DNA from 2 places in the Moritella sp. Urea-trap-13 genome. Region 1 is predicted to be linked to the other one. Evidence: predicted binding sites of a transcription regulator. Region 1 holds the regulator's gene; the other holds the start of a gene.
The links. The regulator FliA, encoded in region 1, starts transcription of late flagellar genes. The targets are predictions, from matches to a motif close to CTAAAGNTNNNNNNNNNNNNGCCGATA.
Positions count from the first base shown of each region.

Region 2: a site for FliA is predicted at 2,040-2,066, ahead of pomA (flagellar motor protein PomA). Genes of this name have one in related genera too.

Region 1 is NZ_PJCA01000001.1:209,552-217,202, reverse strand. It holds gene flhA (flagellar biosynthesis protein FlhA) at 1-729, shown strand, start outside; gene flhF (flagellar biosynthesis protein FlhF) at 774-2,267, shown strand; gene CXF93_RS00910 (MinD/ParA family protein) at 2,270-3,145, shown strand; gene CXF93_RS00905 (RNA polymerase sigma factor FliA) at 3,147-3,872, shown strand; gene cheY (chemotaxis response regulator CheY) at 3,973-4,356, shown strand; gene CXF93_RS00895 (protein phosphatase CheZ) at 4,369-5,118, shown strand; gene CXF93_RS00890 (chemotaxis protein CheA) at 5,130-7,271, shown strand; gene CXF93_RS00885 (chemotaxis response regulator protein-glutamate methylesterase) at 7,342-7,651, shown strand, end outside.
Region 2 is NZ_PJCA01000038.1:84,761-92,411, reverse strand. It holds gene dxs (1-deoxy-D-xylulose-5-phosphate synthase) at 1-767, opposite strand, end outside; gene ispA ((2E,6E)-farnesyl diphosphate synthase) at 802-1,692, opposite strand; gene CXF93_RS18390 (exodeoxyribonuclease VII small subunit) at 1,696-1,941, opposite strand; gene pomA (flagellar motor protein PomA) at 2,127-2,891, shown strand; gene CXF93_RS18380 (flagellar motor protein MotB) at 2,992-3,903, shown strand; gene CXF93_RS18375 (ABC transporter substrate-binding protein) at 4,273-5,904, shown strand; gene oppB (oligopeptide ABC transporter permease OppB) at 6,001-6,921, shown strand; gene oppC (oligopeptide ABC transporter permease OppC) at 6,932-7,651, shown strand, end outside.

The sequences.
Region 1 (7,651 bases):
ACCATAGATCCGGCTTTTGGTTTACCCGCGTTGTGGATCAACCCTCAACAGCGTGATCAAGCGCAAACCTTGGGCTATACAGCGGTTGACTCAGCTACGGTTGTTGCGACACACTTGAGTCAATTACTGTTAAACAATGCGGCGCAGTTACTCGGCTATGAAGAAGTGCAGAATTTATTAGATGTGTTAGCAAAAACACATCCGAAGTTGGTTGAAAGTTTAGTGCCTGAGATTTTACCACTCGGTGTGGTAGTGAAAGTACTAAAAGGGCTATTACATGATAATGTACCCATTAGAGATATACGTACTATTGTCGAAACAATGGCAGAATATGGCACTAAAACACAAGATCCAGAAGTATTAATTTCTGCTTGTCGTGTCAGCTTACGTCGTATGATTGTTCAGGATATTAATGGTATCGATAGTGAATTGCCTGTCGTTACACTGGCTCCGGAATTAGAACAAATATTACACCAGTCTTTGCAGGCTGCAGGTAGTGAAGGTGCTGGTATTGAACCTGGATTAGCAGAACGTATGCAAACGTCATTAGCCGAAGTTGCACAGAATCAAGAATTAGCTGGGCAACCAGCAATCTTATTAACGTCTGGGGTATTAAGGTCAACATTGGCGAAATTTGTGAAATTCTCGATTCCGTCATTACGGGTATTGTCGTACCAAGAGGTTCCCGATGATAAGCAGATCCGAATTGTTAGTGTTGTCGGTCAATAACGCGTTAATAAATTACAGTAGCGAACAGTACTAAGGATGATAAGTTGAAAATAAAGCGCTTTTTTGCCAAAGATATGCGATCGGCATTGGCTGAAGTCAAAGAGGTTCTTGGCCCTGACGCTGTAATTATGTCTAACAAAAAGGTCACCGGTGGCATCGAAATTGTTGCTGCTGTGGATTTCTCTGAAAGTAAACCTGCTGCCCCTAAACCCGCAGCGGAACAAGCACCAGTAACGAATAAGACGAACCGTCAACTTTCTGAAGACTCCGTCAATTTATCGGCATCTAAATTTAGTTTCAAGAAGTTAATGAATAGCGAAATGTCGCAACAAGCTGAACCTGAGCAAGCTGCGGCGAAAAATGACTCATTAGCGAGCCTACTGGCAAGGCAGCAAGAACATAAACAGCAGATGTCGCAAGCAATAAATAATGATGACAAGGGTGAAGAAAGTAATTGGGATACCAGTTTTTTAAATAAACCTGTGTCTCGACGTTTCGCTGAACCACCAAAGTCAGCACCTGCCACGCTCGCTGAACAAAATGAAATGCGTGATGGTATGGCGAAGAAGCCACAGCAAAATGGCTATAATCAGTTTGAGTCAACTGCGCCAAAAGCAGATAACCAGCAAGATATCAGTGCAATGAAAGCAGAGCTTGCTTCAATCCGGCAGCTGCTCGAGCATCAAGTATCAGGCTTACAGTGGCAGGAAGTTGAACGTAACGAACCTATTCGTGCTATGTTAATTAAGCATTTGGTTAAAATTGGTTTTACTGAAGAAATTGCCGATCAGTTGGCAAATTGTGTGGCAGAAAACTGTTCAATAGAATCGGCTTGGGATCAAATTCAAGCGCTGTTAATAGATAATGTCCTAATTGCCAAAGATGATATTTTAAGTAAAGGTGGCGCCGTTGCCTTAGTTGGTCCAACTGGTGTCGGTAAAACGACAACAATCGCCAAATTAGCGGCAAAATTTGCCATGATGCATGGTTCCGATAATGTCGCGTTGATCACAACGGATACATATCGTATCGGTGCACACGAACAATTAGCGACTTATGGTCGTATAATGGGCTGTACAGTCAAAGTTGCACGTGATGATGCGGAATTGGCACAATACTTGTATCAATTACGTAGTAAGCGGTTAGTTTTGATTGACACAGCTGGTATGGGTCAGCGCGATACGCGTTTATCTGAACAGTTAAAGACATTAGTCAATAATGAAAAAGTCGTGATTCGTAACTATTTAGTTGTCCCAGCTACTTCTCAGCGTAGGGTCGTACAGGAAACACTCGAGCATTTTCACCATATCCCGTTAGCGGGCTGTATTTTAAGTAAAGTGGATGAAAGTTTAAGTCTTGGTGAGATTTTAAGTGTATTAATACAACACCAACTGCCGATTGCTTATATAACGAATGGGCAGAGAGTACCTGAAGATATAGATTCTGCTAATGCACAGCAATTAGTGAACACTGTACTCAACAGAGATACACTCGAAGAACAAAACGACACCCATTTTTGGTTAGGCGATGATAAATAGTAATGAATAAAAATATTTTTTTCGATCAAGCAAGTGGTCTAAGACAAATGAGTAATAACAAAAAAGTTAAAGTTATTGCCGTTTCAGGTGGTAAAGGTGGCGTAGGTAAAACCAACGTAACACTGAACATGGCAGTAGCACTCGCGGCTCAAGGCAAGCGAGTGATGGTTTTAGATGCCGATCTTGGATTGGCAAATGTCGATGTTTTACTCGGCTTACGCGTACACAAAAATATCTCTCACGTGATATCGGGAGAATGTACATTAGACGATATTTTGATTGAAGGCCCCAACGGTATTTTGATCGCACCTGCAACATCGGGTACGCGTTCGATGGTTGAGTTATCGGTGCAAGAGCATGCAGGTTTAATTCGCGCTTTTGGCGAGCTAAAAACACCTATTGATGTGTTATTAGTCGATACTGCCGCAGGTATTTCGGACATGGTATTAAGTTTTTGCCGTGCTTCACAAGATATCTTGATGGTGGTGTGTGATGAACCAACATCGATTACCGATGCTTATGCGTTAATTAAATTATTATCTAAAGAACACGGTGTTCATCGTTTTAAGATTGTCGCCAACATGGTACGCAGTCTACGTGAAGGCCAAGAATTATTTACTAAGTTAACTCGTGTTACCGACAGATTTTTAGATGCAACATTAGAACTTGTTGCTTGTATTCCGTTTGATAACAGTGTTCGTCAAGCTGTGCGTAAACAAAAAGTGGTGGTAGAGGCGTTTCCAAAAGCACCTGCCTCACTTGCGTTTAGAGCATTGGCAAGTAAAGCTGCTACTTGGCCGGTACCGAATAAAGCCGGTGGTCATCTAGAGTTTTTCATTGAGAACCTGTTTGAGAACAAAGCCAGGGTAGAAGATTGAAGTGAATAAGGCATCCGCTTACACTAACATCCAGTCGCAACAGAATCAGGCTGTTGAGCAATTCAGTTTTTTAGTAAAACGAATTGCCCATCACTTGCTTCTACGTTTGCCACCGAGTGTTCAGTTAGATGATTTAATCCAATCGGGTATGATTGGGTTACTGGATGCTGCGCGTAACTTTGATGGCTCTAAAGGGGCTAGTTTTGAAACGTATGCGGGTATTCGTATTCGCGGCTCAATGATTGATGAAATGAGACGTGGAGATTGGGTACCAAGATCTGTGCATAAAAATGGTCGTGATATTGCAGCGGCCATTGATCGGATCGAAAAACAAACGGGAACGGATGCAAAAGATACCGATGTTGCTGGCGAATTAGGCGTGAGCTTGACTGACTACCATAGTATGTTGATGGATGTTAATAGTGGGCATATATTGGCGGTTGAAGATTTGACAGTCAGTAATGAAGACGCTTATTCAGCTTATGAAGGTAAATCAAGTACCCCTTGTGCTGATTTTTCTGACCAACGTTTTCAGCAAGCACTGGCTGATTGCATTAAAACATTACCAGAAAGAGAAAGCTTAGTTTTATCGCTTTATTATGATGAAGAGTTAAACCTAAGAGAGATTGGGGAAGTGCTTAGTGTCAGTGAATCTCGAGTAAGTCAAATACACAGTCAAGCAATGCATCGTGTTAAAGCACGCATGCATGCCTGGATTGATGATTAAGTTTAATGGGTACTATTTATTTAGTACCTGAGTATTGAAGTAATATATTTATGGGTATCAGGACCGGTAAATATTGTAATTACTTATTTTGGAGAGCAACTTGAAAAAGCAAATTAAAATTCTTATCGTTGATGATTTTTCTACGATGAGACGTATCATTAAAAACCTCTTGCGTGACCTTGGTTTTAGTAATACTTACGAAGCTGATGATGGTAACACCGCGCTACCTATGCTTAAAAATGGCGATTATGACTTTGTTGTCACTGACTGGAATATGCCTGGAATGCAAGGTATTGATCTGCTGAAAGAGATCCGTAAGGATCAAGCGCTTTGCCATATTCCAGTATTGATGGTTACTGCAGAAGCGAAACGTGAACAAATAATTGAAGCTGCACAATCAGGTGTAAATGGTTACATTATCAAACCATTCACAGCAGCGACATTAAAAGAAAAATTAGAGAAGATCTTCGAACGAATTCAATAATCAAGGATGAGTATGAGTGAACAACTAGAGTCTTTGATTTCATTGGAAAAAGCTAAAGAATTGGTGGCGCTGTTAGAGTGTAACCAGATTGAAATGGCAAATGACATCATTACCGATATTCAAAATACAAATTCTGATGCGCTTTTTGAAAAAGTCGGTGTGTTAACGCGCCAGCTACATGATTCATTAGAAGACTTCCAATTAGATACGCGTATTGAAAGCTTGGCTAACGACGAATTTCCTGATGCACGAGAGCGTTTAAACTACGTGATCGAGATGACGGATAAAGCGGCAAACCGAACCATGGATGCGGTAGAAGCTTGCTTGCCAATCGCCGATAGCTTTAACGATCGTATTCAACAAGTGATGCCAAATTGGAAGAGCTTGATGAATCGTGATTTGCAACTCGGTCAATTTAAAGAACTTTGTAATTTATTAGATGATTTCCTTCAAGTTTCAGTTTCTGATGCCGATAGTTTAAGACAGTACTTAACTGAAATTCTAATGGCACAAGATTTCCAAGACTTAACTGGTCAAATGATCCGTCGCGTGATTAATCTAGTGCAAGAAGTTGAAGTTAAATTAGTTGAAATGTTGACGATGTTTGGTGAAGCAGCAAAACCGCTAAGCAAATCAGCAGAGCAATCTAAAGAAATAAGTGGCATTGAGGCAGAAGGTCCGATCATGAACGCGAGTGAACGTGTTGATGTGGTAGACGGCCAAAATGATGTTGATGATTTATTGTCAAGTTTAGGATTTTAAGGGAGATATTGATGAGCTTTGATGTTGATGAAGATATTCTACAGGACTTCCTGATAGAAGCATCTGAAATTCTGGAGCTACTCTCTGAGCAACTCGTTGATTTAGAAAAAAGCCCAGAAGACTCAGAATTGCTGAATGCAATCTTTAGGGGTTTCCATACGGTTAAAGGTGGCGCTGGATTTTTAGCATTATCAGAACTCGTTGATATATGCCATGGTGCAGAAAACGTATTTGATGGCCTACGTAATGGACTGAGAGCGGTAACACCCGAGTTAATGGACGTTATTCTTAAATCATTGGATTGTGTAAACGAAATGTTTGTCGCAATTCAACAGAGAGAGCCTCTTGTTGCTGCAGATGCGGCATTGATTCATCAACTACATTTGCTTACTCAACCTGAATCTGCGCCAGCAGCTGTGATTGAAACACCTGTTGTCGCTGAAAAAATCATTGCGCCTGTCGTTTCAACTCCAGCTGCTAGTTCTGATATTAATGGTATGTCTGAGCTTGAATTTGAGCAGCTACTTGATGAGTTACACGGTAAAGGTGGTACGCCTACTGCTAACGCTGAAGAAAGTAAACCTGTACCTGTGGCGATACCAGTAAGTTCAAATTCAGACTTTAGCGATGATGAATTTGAAAAGCTACTTGATGACTTACATGGTGTTGGTCAACATGTAGCTGCTATTCCAGTTACACCTGCGGCGCCTAAGGTGGCAGCACCTGTTGCAGATAATAACGCGGGCATTAATGACGATGACTTCGAAAGTCTACTTGATGACCTGTATGGTAAGGGTAATGCACCAAGTGCAGCTGGCATGATTAAGAATGTCGTCAGTGCGCCAAACACCCCAGCGGTTCTATCACAACCTGTTGTTGATATCGAAACAGCGGTTGCTACGCCAGTAGCCCCTGTTGCTAAAGCTGCACCAGCTAAAGTTGTCGAAGCTAAAGCAGATAAGAAAGCCAAACCACAAGCGGAATCAACGGTACGAGTTGATACCCGTACGCTAGATGAAATCATGAATATGGTGGGCGAGTTAGTACTTGTTCGTAACCGTTTAGTGAGCTTGGGCATTTCGACGAATGATGAAGATATGACCAAAGCTGTGTCTAACCTTGATGTGGTTACTGCCGATTTACAAGGCGCAGTAATGAAAACACGGATGCAACCAATCAAAAAAGTATTTGGTCGTTTCCCTCGTGTTGTACGTGATTTAGCGCGTACTTTAGGGAAAGACATTAACCTTGAATTGGTTGGTGAAGAAACTGATTTAGATAAGAACTTAGTGGAAGCACTTGCCGATCCCCTGGTTCACTTAGTGAGAAACTCGGTGGATCACGGTATTGAAATGCCAGACGTACGTGAGAAAAATGGTAAATCTCGACAAGGTAATATTACCTTATCAGCCTCACAAGAAGGCGACCATATTAGTTTGAAAATCGTTGATGATGGCGCCGGTATGGACGCTGAACGATTAAAACAAATTGCGATTGACCGTGGTGTGCTTGACGCCGATTCAGCGGCACGCATTTCGGATAACGAAGCATACAACCTTATTTTCGCACCCGGTTTTTCAACCAAAGAACAGATTTCTGATATCTCTGGACGTGGTGTCGGTATGGATGTTGTTAAGACTGGTATTAGTAAGCTTAATGGTACTATTTCGATTGATTCAAACCTGGGTACTGGTACGACAATTTTCATTAAGGTGCCGCTAACACTGGCTATTTTGCCAACATTAATGGTTGAAGTAGGTAAACAGATCTTCGCATTGCCATTAACGAGTGTGAATGAAATATTCCATCTTGATTTAAATAAAACTCACGTAGTGGATAACCAGTTAACAATTATTGTCAGAGAAAAAGCGATTCCGTTATTTTATCTACATGATTGGCTAACTAAAATGGATCCACAAACGGCAACACGTAATGATCGTGGATTGGGTCATGTAGTGATTGTACAGTTAGGTATTAAACAAGTTGGTTTTGTTGTTGATAGTCTGATTGGTCAAGAAGAAGTTGTTATTAAAGCGTTAGACAACTTATTACAAGGTACGCCAGGTATGGCTGGTGCAACAATTACCAGTGATGGTGGTATTGCGCTGATTTTGGATATTCCAAGTCTCTTAAATCATTACGCAAAACGCTAATTTGTTGATGCAGGGGGCAACCCCTGTGTGCTTTTACATTGAAGTAGACACATTGAAGTAGATAGATTAGATGAAAATAAAGGTTTTAGTCGTTGATGACTCTAGTTTTTTCAGACGTAGAGTAAGCGAAATTATTAATGCAGATCCAGAAATGGAAGTTATTGGCACTGCCAATAATGGTCAAGAGGCGATCTCTCAAGCAAAGTTATTACGCCCAGATGTGATCACGATGGATATTGAAATGCCGGTACTCGATGGTATTTCAGCTGTTAAAGTGATCATGAAAGAAACACCGACCCCGATTTTAATGTTTTCATCATTGACACATCAAGGTGCTAAATCAACATTCGAGGCCTTAGAGGCGGGTGCGGCTAACTTCT
Region 2 (7,651 bases), on a different contig from region 1:
CCATCAATTGGGCCGATATAGTTAAAACCGAATTCTTCAAATAAAGTGCTGGGTACTACCATGCCTTTTAAGTGCTCTTCAGCGCGACGCGCAAGCTCCTTAATTGGTGGAATACCTGAGAGTACTTTTTTACCATTTTCACGAAAACTAGAGTAAATATCACCAGACAATAGTTTGGCTAAATGTTTATTCACCGCGCCAACGTTTTCTGAAATCGACATATCGTTATCATTTAAAATAACCAGTACGTCTTTATTGATATGACCGGCGTGATTTAGCGCTTCAAACGCCATACCACCGGTAATCGCACCATCGCCAATAATCGCCACAGTTTTACGATTTTTATCTTCTTGATCAGCAGCGACTGCAAGGCCGAGAGCTGCACTGATTGATGTCGATGAGTGACCAACATTCAGGTGGTCGTATTCACTCTCATCGCGCCAAGGGAAGGGATGTAATCCGCCTTTTTGACGAATAGTCGACATGCGATCACGACGACCGGTTAAAATTTTGTGCGGGTAAGCTTGATGACCTACATCCCATAATAATTTGTCGTATGGGGTATTGTAGACATAATGCAGGGCAACCGTTAATTCAACAACGCCTAAACCGGAAGCAAAGTGACCGCCACTTTTACCTACTGATTGTAATAAATAGCTACGCAGTTCATCACACAGGTCATCGAGACGATCTGCGGGTAATTGACGCAACTCTTCTGGAATGTCAGCTAATGCCAATGTAGGGTAATTCGAAATATCTAAGCTCATAATTTTTATAATTTTTATACTTTGTTAGAATCTGTTATTTATTTCGCTCGATGATGTACTGCGTAAATAATGCGAGAGTGGTCGTATCATGCGGAATCGTTTCTAAGGCGAACATCGCTTGTTGATACAGGGCTTGGGCTTTTTCTTGTGCCCCAGCTAAACCAAGTAATGCCGGATAAGTTGATTTATTTAATTCAACATCCGAGCCTTGTGGTTTGCCCAGCGTTTCAGTATCGCTGATTATATCAAGAATGTCATCTTGCACTTGGAATGCTAAGCCGATAGCGTTAGACCATTTATCTAATGCCGCTAATAATTCAACCGAGCAATGTGGTGATGCCAGAACACCGAGTTTTGCTGCGCAATTAATAAGTGCACCAGTTTTATTATTATGAATAGCTTCAAGTTGAGTCAATGACACCTGTTTATCGGTTGCGGCTAAATCCATCGCTTGGCCGCCACACATACCGCGATAACCACTGGCTTGAGTCAGTGATTTTAACATCGCTAAACGATTCTTTTCAGCTTCAGGCGAGAGTGCACAATCCAATAATAGTTCGAATGCGAAAGGCTGCAATGCATCCCCCGCTAAGATAGCCGTTGCATGATCGAATTTGATATGGCAAGTCGGTTGACCGCGACGTAAATCATCATCGTCCATGGCCGGTAAGTCATCATGAATTAATGAATAGGCATGAATAGATTCGATTGCAGCGGCAGGGCCATCAAGATCGCCAAGATTAACACCGAGCATTTCACCTACAGTATATACGATCACCGGGCGAATACGTTTTCCGCCTTGTAATAGACCATACTCCATCGCAGCGGCAAGCTGAGTATTATGTATTGGTAACAAGTTTATTTGCTGCTGCAAGTAATCATTGATACGGCCTTGATATAAGGCGATTGAATTTGAAAGCTGCACTATTTAATTACTACTGTCAGAATTGAAGGGAGCAAGTGTTTGCTGGTCACCGTTGGCGAGTAATATTGCTACTTGCTGTTCAGCATGCTGCAGTTTTTGCGAGCTTGCACGGGTTAAACTAATACCACGTTCAAATTGTTTTAACGCATTATCAAGTTCACAATCACCTTGCTCTAAGCTGTTCACAATTGTCTCTAACTCTGCAATAGACGCCTCAAACGTCATATTTTCTGGTTTTTTTACCGCCATCGGGTATCCCTCTGATAATATACTCGGGTATTATACCCAAGTTAATAAGGTATATACAGCTTAACTGTGAGATGACAACGATAAGTAAGACAAGATCACTTAAGATATTTACTTGCTTGCCGATATAGTTCAATGAATACACTCGCTAGAAATATGATGATAATTTGCTTGAGATGGGGAATGTTGTGGATTTAGCAACTTTAATAGGATTACTCGGCTCGTTTGCCTTTGTCGTAATGGCAATGGTGCTGGGCGGCGACATCGCGATGTTTATTGATACACGGTCGATATTAATTGTATTTGTCGGTTCACTGTTTGTGGTATTGATGCATTTTAATTTTGGCCAGTTTTTAGCCGCGGCAAAAATTGCACTAAAAGCATTTATGTTCAAAATTGATAAACCAGAAGATTTAATCGAACAAGCGGTAGAAATGGCCGATGCAGCACGTAAGGGCGGTTTTTTGGCGCTTGAGGAGGCTGAAGTAAAGAATGAATTCATGCAAAAAGGTATCGACTTATTAGTCGATGGCCATGATGCAACCGTTGTCAGCCAGACATTGCAAAAAGATATTAAATTGACCAAAGCACGCCACAAAAGCGGTATTCACGTCTTTACTATGATCGGCGAAGTTGCGCCGGCGATGGGGATGATCGGTACCTTGGTTGGCCTGGTTGCTATGTTATCAAACATGGATGATCCTAAATCCATTGGTCCGGCGATGGCGGTTGCTTTATTAACGACCCTATATGGCGCCATTTTTGCCAATATGATGGCGATCCCAATTGCGGGTAAATTGAAACTCCGTTCTGAAGAAGAAATGTTGAATAACACCTTAATTATGGATGCTATTTTAGGTATTCAAGAAGGCCGTAACCCAAGGGTAATCGAAAGCTTATTAAAGAATTACCTCAATTCATCAAAACGTGAAGTGGGCAATTCTGAAGTTTAGTTTTCGCTATTAATGATAGCTTGCATTGATAGTTTAGTAAGTCGTTTTAGTCAGTAGATAGCTTAGTCAGTAGATAGTTTCGTGAGTAGAGAGATACCCTATGTCAGATGAATGTGATTGCCCACCCCCAGGGCTACCTGCGTGGATGGGAACATTTGCCGATTTAATGAGCTTGTTAATGTGCTTCTTTGTCTTACTACTGTCATTTTCAGAGATGGATGTGGTGAAATTTAAGCAGATTGCTGGCTCGATGCAGTTTGCCTTTGGTGTCCAAAATCAGATTGATGTAAAGAATATTCCCAAGGGCACCACGGTTATCGCTCAGGAGTTTCGTCCCGGTCGTCCGGACCCAACGCCGATTGAAACCATCATGCAGCACACCATCGATAATAGTGAAGCAGAACTGGATTTTAAAGACGGTGAAGAGCAAGACGCTGGTGGTAAAAATAAACAAGCAGAGGACAATAATGGTGGTAAATCACCAGAAACCTCAACCCGTGATAATACCCCAACAGAAAAAATAGAAGTAACCGAAGATACCAGTGAGTTAGTTAAAGCATTAGCCGAAGCACTAAAAGAAGAAGTGGAAAGTGGTGGGGTTGAGGTCGAAAACCTCGGTCAACAAATCATAATCCGGATCAATGAAAAAGGTTCATTTCCTGCGGGTTCGGCTTTTTTACAACCGCGTTTTCGTCCTGTGATCCAAAAGGTAGCGCAACTATTAGCAACAATTCCGGGCATTATTACGATTGCAGGGCATACTGGGAAAGAGCAGTTACATTCAGAACTCTATCGTTCGAAGTGGGACTTATCGAGTCAGCGTGCTGTGTCAGTTGCCCATGAGATGTTAAAGGTTAAAGATTTCACTGAAAATCGTTTGATTGTACAGGGCATGGCAGATACCCAACCTTTAACGGATGTTAAAAGTGAATTACGCCGAAACCGTCGTGTTGAAATCGGCATAATGCAAGGTAAGGCGAAACTATCTGAGCCGTTGGATGTAGTTAGATAGGGTTAAGTAAGAAGTTAGAGAGGCTCGCAACGTGGATTGTCACATGTTGCGAGCTTTTTTTTGGCTATTGATCCCGCGGGTAGTATTAACCCATAAGTATTAACACTGGCTAATTATTGAGTATGTATTCCAATAAGGGCTAATTAAGTATATTAGGGTCACAATTAAACACTTAATCTTAACAATTGTCGTATTGTAGGTATTAACGGTTGTCGATTGATGATAGTTTAGAATATCTAGCAATTAAATGAATTAATTGCTATTGTAAATACTACTCCTTTAGAGATGCTTGATATTGCAATTCAACAATAATTGAAATATAAAACAAATTTAAAGGTCATGGATGTAATTGTCGTACTGGAGTTGTACATGTTAAAGAATAAAATCACCCAATCATTATTATTAAGCGCAGGTCTTGCGTTTGCTGCCACTTCCCTCACTGCCACTGCTGCTGAAGTTCCTGCCGGTGTTAAGCTTGCTAAAAGCCAAGAGCTTGTTCGTGGTAACGGCACTGAAGTTGCGTCGTTAGACCCACAAAAAGTGGAAGGTGTTCCTGAATCGCATGTATTACGTGATTTACTTGAAGGTCTTGTAAACCAAGATGCAAATGGTATTACTATTCCAGGTGTGGCTGAACGTTGGGAAACTAAAGATAATAAAGTATTTACTTTTTACCTACGTAAAGATGCGAAATGGTCGAATGGCGATGCTGTAACGGCTGATGATTTTGTATATAGCTTCCAACGCGCGGTTGATCCTGCCACTGCTTCACCTTATTCATGGTATCTAGATATGACTACCATGGTAAATGCTTCTGATATCATCGGCGGTAAAAAAGACAAGTCTACTTTGGGTGTTAAAGCGATTGATGCCAACACATTTGAAGTAACGCTTGAAACTGCGGTACCTTATTTCGTTAAGATGATGGCTCACACAACGATGAAGCCAGTGCATAAAGCAACCGTAGAAAAATTCGGTGACAAATGGACTAAACCAGAAAACTTCGTTGGTAACGGTGCGTTTGTTGTGAACAAATGGGTTGTGAACGAACGTCTAGTGCTTACGCGTAATGAACAATATTGGGATAATGCGAAAACAGTTTTAAATAAAGTAACTTACTTACCAATTGAAAACCAAGTTGCGGAAATGAATCGTTTCCTATCTGGTGAAATTGACTTTACTTACGAACTGCCAAACGAGCATTTCCGTCGTTTACAGAAAGAACATGCAGAGTCGGTAGCAATCAAAGGTAACTTGTGTACTTATTACTACAACTTCAATACACACAAACCACCATTTGATGATGTACGTGTACGTAAAGCGATCTCTTATTCTATTGACCGTAATATCATCGCCAACGCGATTCTTGGTCAAGGCCAGAAACCAGCTTACTTCTTAACGCCTGAAATCGTTGCAGACTTTAGCCCTGAGATTCCTGCTTATGGCAAAATGACGCAAAAAGAACGTAATGAAAAAGCGAAAGAATTGTTAGCGGAAGCGGGTTACAACAAATCAAACCCACTAGAATTCAGCCTATTGTATAATACGTCAGAAAATCACAAGAAAATTGCAGTTGCAATTGCGTCTATGTGGAAGAAAAACTTAGGTGTATCGGTAATACTTGAAAACCAAGAGTGGAAAAGCTACCTAGAAACGAAAAAGCAGGGTGATTTTGAAGCCGCTCGTGCTGGTTGGTGTGGCGATTATAATGAAGCATCGACATTCACTTCATTAATGGAAGGCAGCAACACGACTGGTGGTATCCACTATAAGAGCGCAGCATACGATAAGCTGACAAAAGATGCAGTGAAAGCAACATCTGAAGCGAAACGTCAAGAGTTGTATTATGCTCAAGAAGCACTATTAACGAAAGACATGCCAATCGCGCCTATCTATCAGTACGTTACTGCACGTTTAGTTAACCCACATGTGGGCGGCTATGCGGAAAATAACGCACAAGATCAACTTTACTCTAAAGATATGTACATCATCGCTGAGTAATAGTTTTCCATACTATTAATTTTTAGATATCAACTGCATGCGGTATCACGCATGCAGTCTTCTTCATTTTTAAATTGTCATAGATTGAGTTAGATTATGCTTAAATTCATCTTAAAACGAATTCTAGAAGCAATACCGACGATGCTGGTATTGATCACCGTGTCTTTTTTCCTTATGCGTTTTGCCCCTGGCAGCCCATTTTCAAGCGAGAGAACGCTGCCGCCACAAGTGATGGCAAATATTAATGCGAAGTATGGTTTAGACAAGCCAGTACTTGAGCAATACACCACATACCTTACTAATGTCATTCAAGGTGACTTAGGCCCTTCTTTTAAATACAAAGATTTTACCGTAAATGAACTGGTTGCTTCGGCATTACCGGTATCAGCAAAAATTGGTGCTTTCGCCTTTGTATTCGCACTGGTATTCGGCGTCTTCGTCGGCACCATAGCTGCTTTAAATCAGAATACGTGGTTAGACTACAGTATTATGTCAACGGCCATGATCGGGGTGGTACTGCCTTCTTTTGTGCTCGCACCCGCGCTTATTTACTTATTTTCGATTGATCTTGGCTGGTTCCCTGCTGGTGGTTGGCTTGATGGTTCACTGAAATACATGGTTTTACCGGTATTAGGTATGTCGATGTTATATGTTGCTACTTTCGCGCGAATTACCCGCGGTAGCATGATTGAAACCATGAACAGTAACTTTATTCGTACTGCGCGTTCGAAAGGGTTGAGTTTCCCATACATCGTAATGAAACATGCATTGAAACCAGCGATGTTACCTGTGGTTTCATATATGGGTCCTGCTTTCGTTGGTATTATCACGGGTTCAGTGGTTATCGAAACAATTTTTGGTTTACCAGGGATTGGTAAGCTGTTTGTAAACGCGGCATTTAACCGTGATTATTCTTTGGTTATGGGTGTCACGATCCTCATCGGATTCTTGTTTATCTTATTCAATGCAGTAGTGGATATTCTACTTGCTTATGTTGATCCGAAAATTCGTTACTAAGGGATTAGGTATGTTATCTAAAACAGCAAAAGTCGAAGCGTTAAACAACTTCTCGACAAATTTAGAGATTGAAGGCCGTAGTTTGTGGCAGGATGCGCGTATTCGATTTATGCGTAATAAAGCCGCGATGGTCAGTTTATTCATCTTATTTCTGATCACGCTTTCGGTGATCTTCGTACCTATGTTTAGCCAATATGCATTTGATGATACCGATTGGTATGCGATGCATGCGCCGCCATCAGCGGACCATTGGTTCGGTACTGACAGTTTAGGGCGTGACTTACTGGTACGTACCTTTATTGGTGGTCGTATTTCGATGATGGTTGGTGTGATGGGCGCATTCGTTGCTGTGCTTATCGGTACGTTATACGGCGCTGCATCGGGCTTTATCGGTGGCAAAACTGACCGTGTAATGATGCGTATCCTAGAGATCCTTTACGCTATTCCGTTTATGTTCCTGGTTATCGTATTAGTGACTTTCTTTGGTCGTGACATTATCTTAATTTTTGTAGCGATTGGTGCGATTGCTTGGTTAGACATGGCGCGTATTGTCCGTGGTCAAACGCTAAGCTTACGCGGTAAAGAGTTCATCGAAGCGGCGCATGTATGTGGTGTGAGCAAGTGGGGTATTATTACCCGTCATATCGTACCGAATGTATTAGGTATTGTTGCCGTGTACTCAACGCTACTTATTCCAAGCATGATTTTAACTGAATCTTTTCTTAGCTTC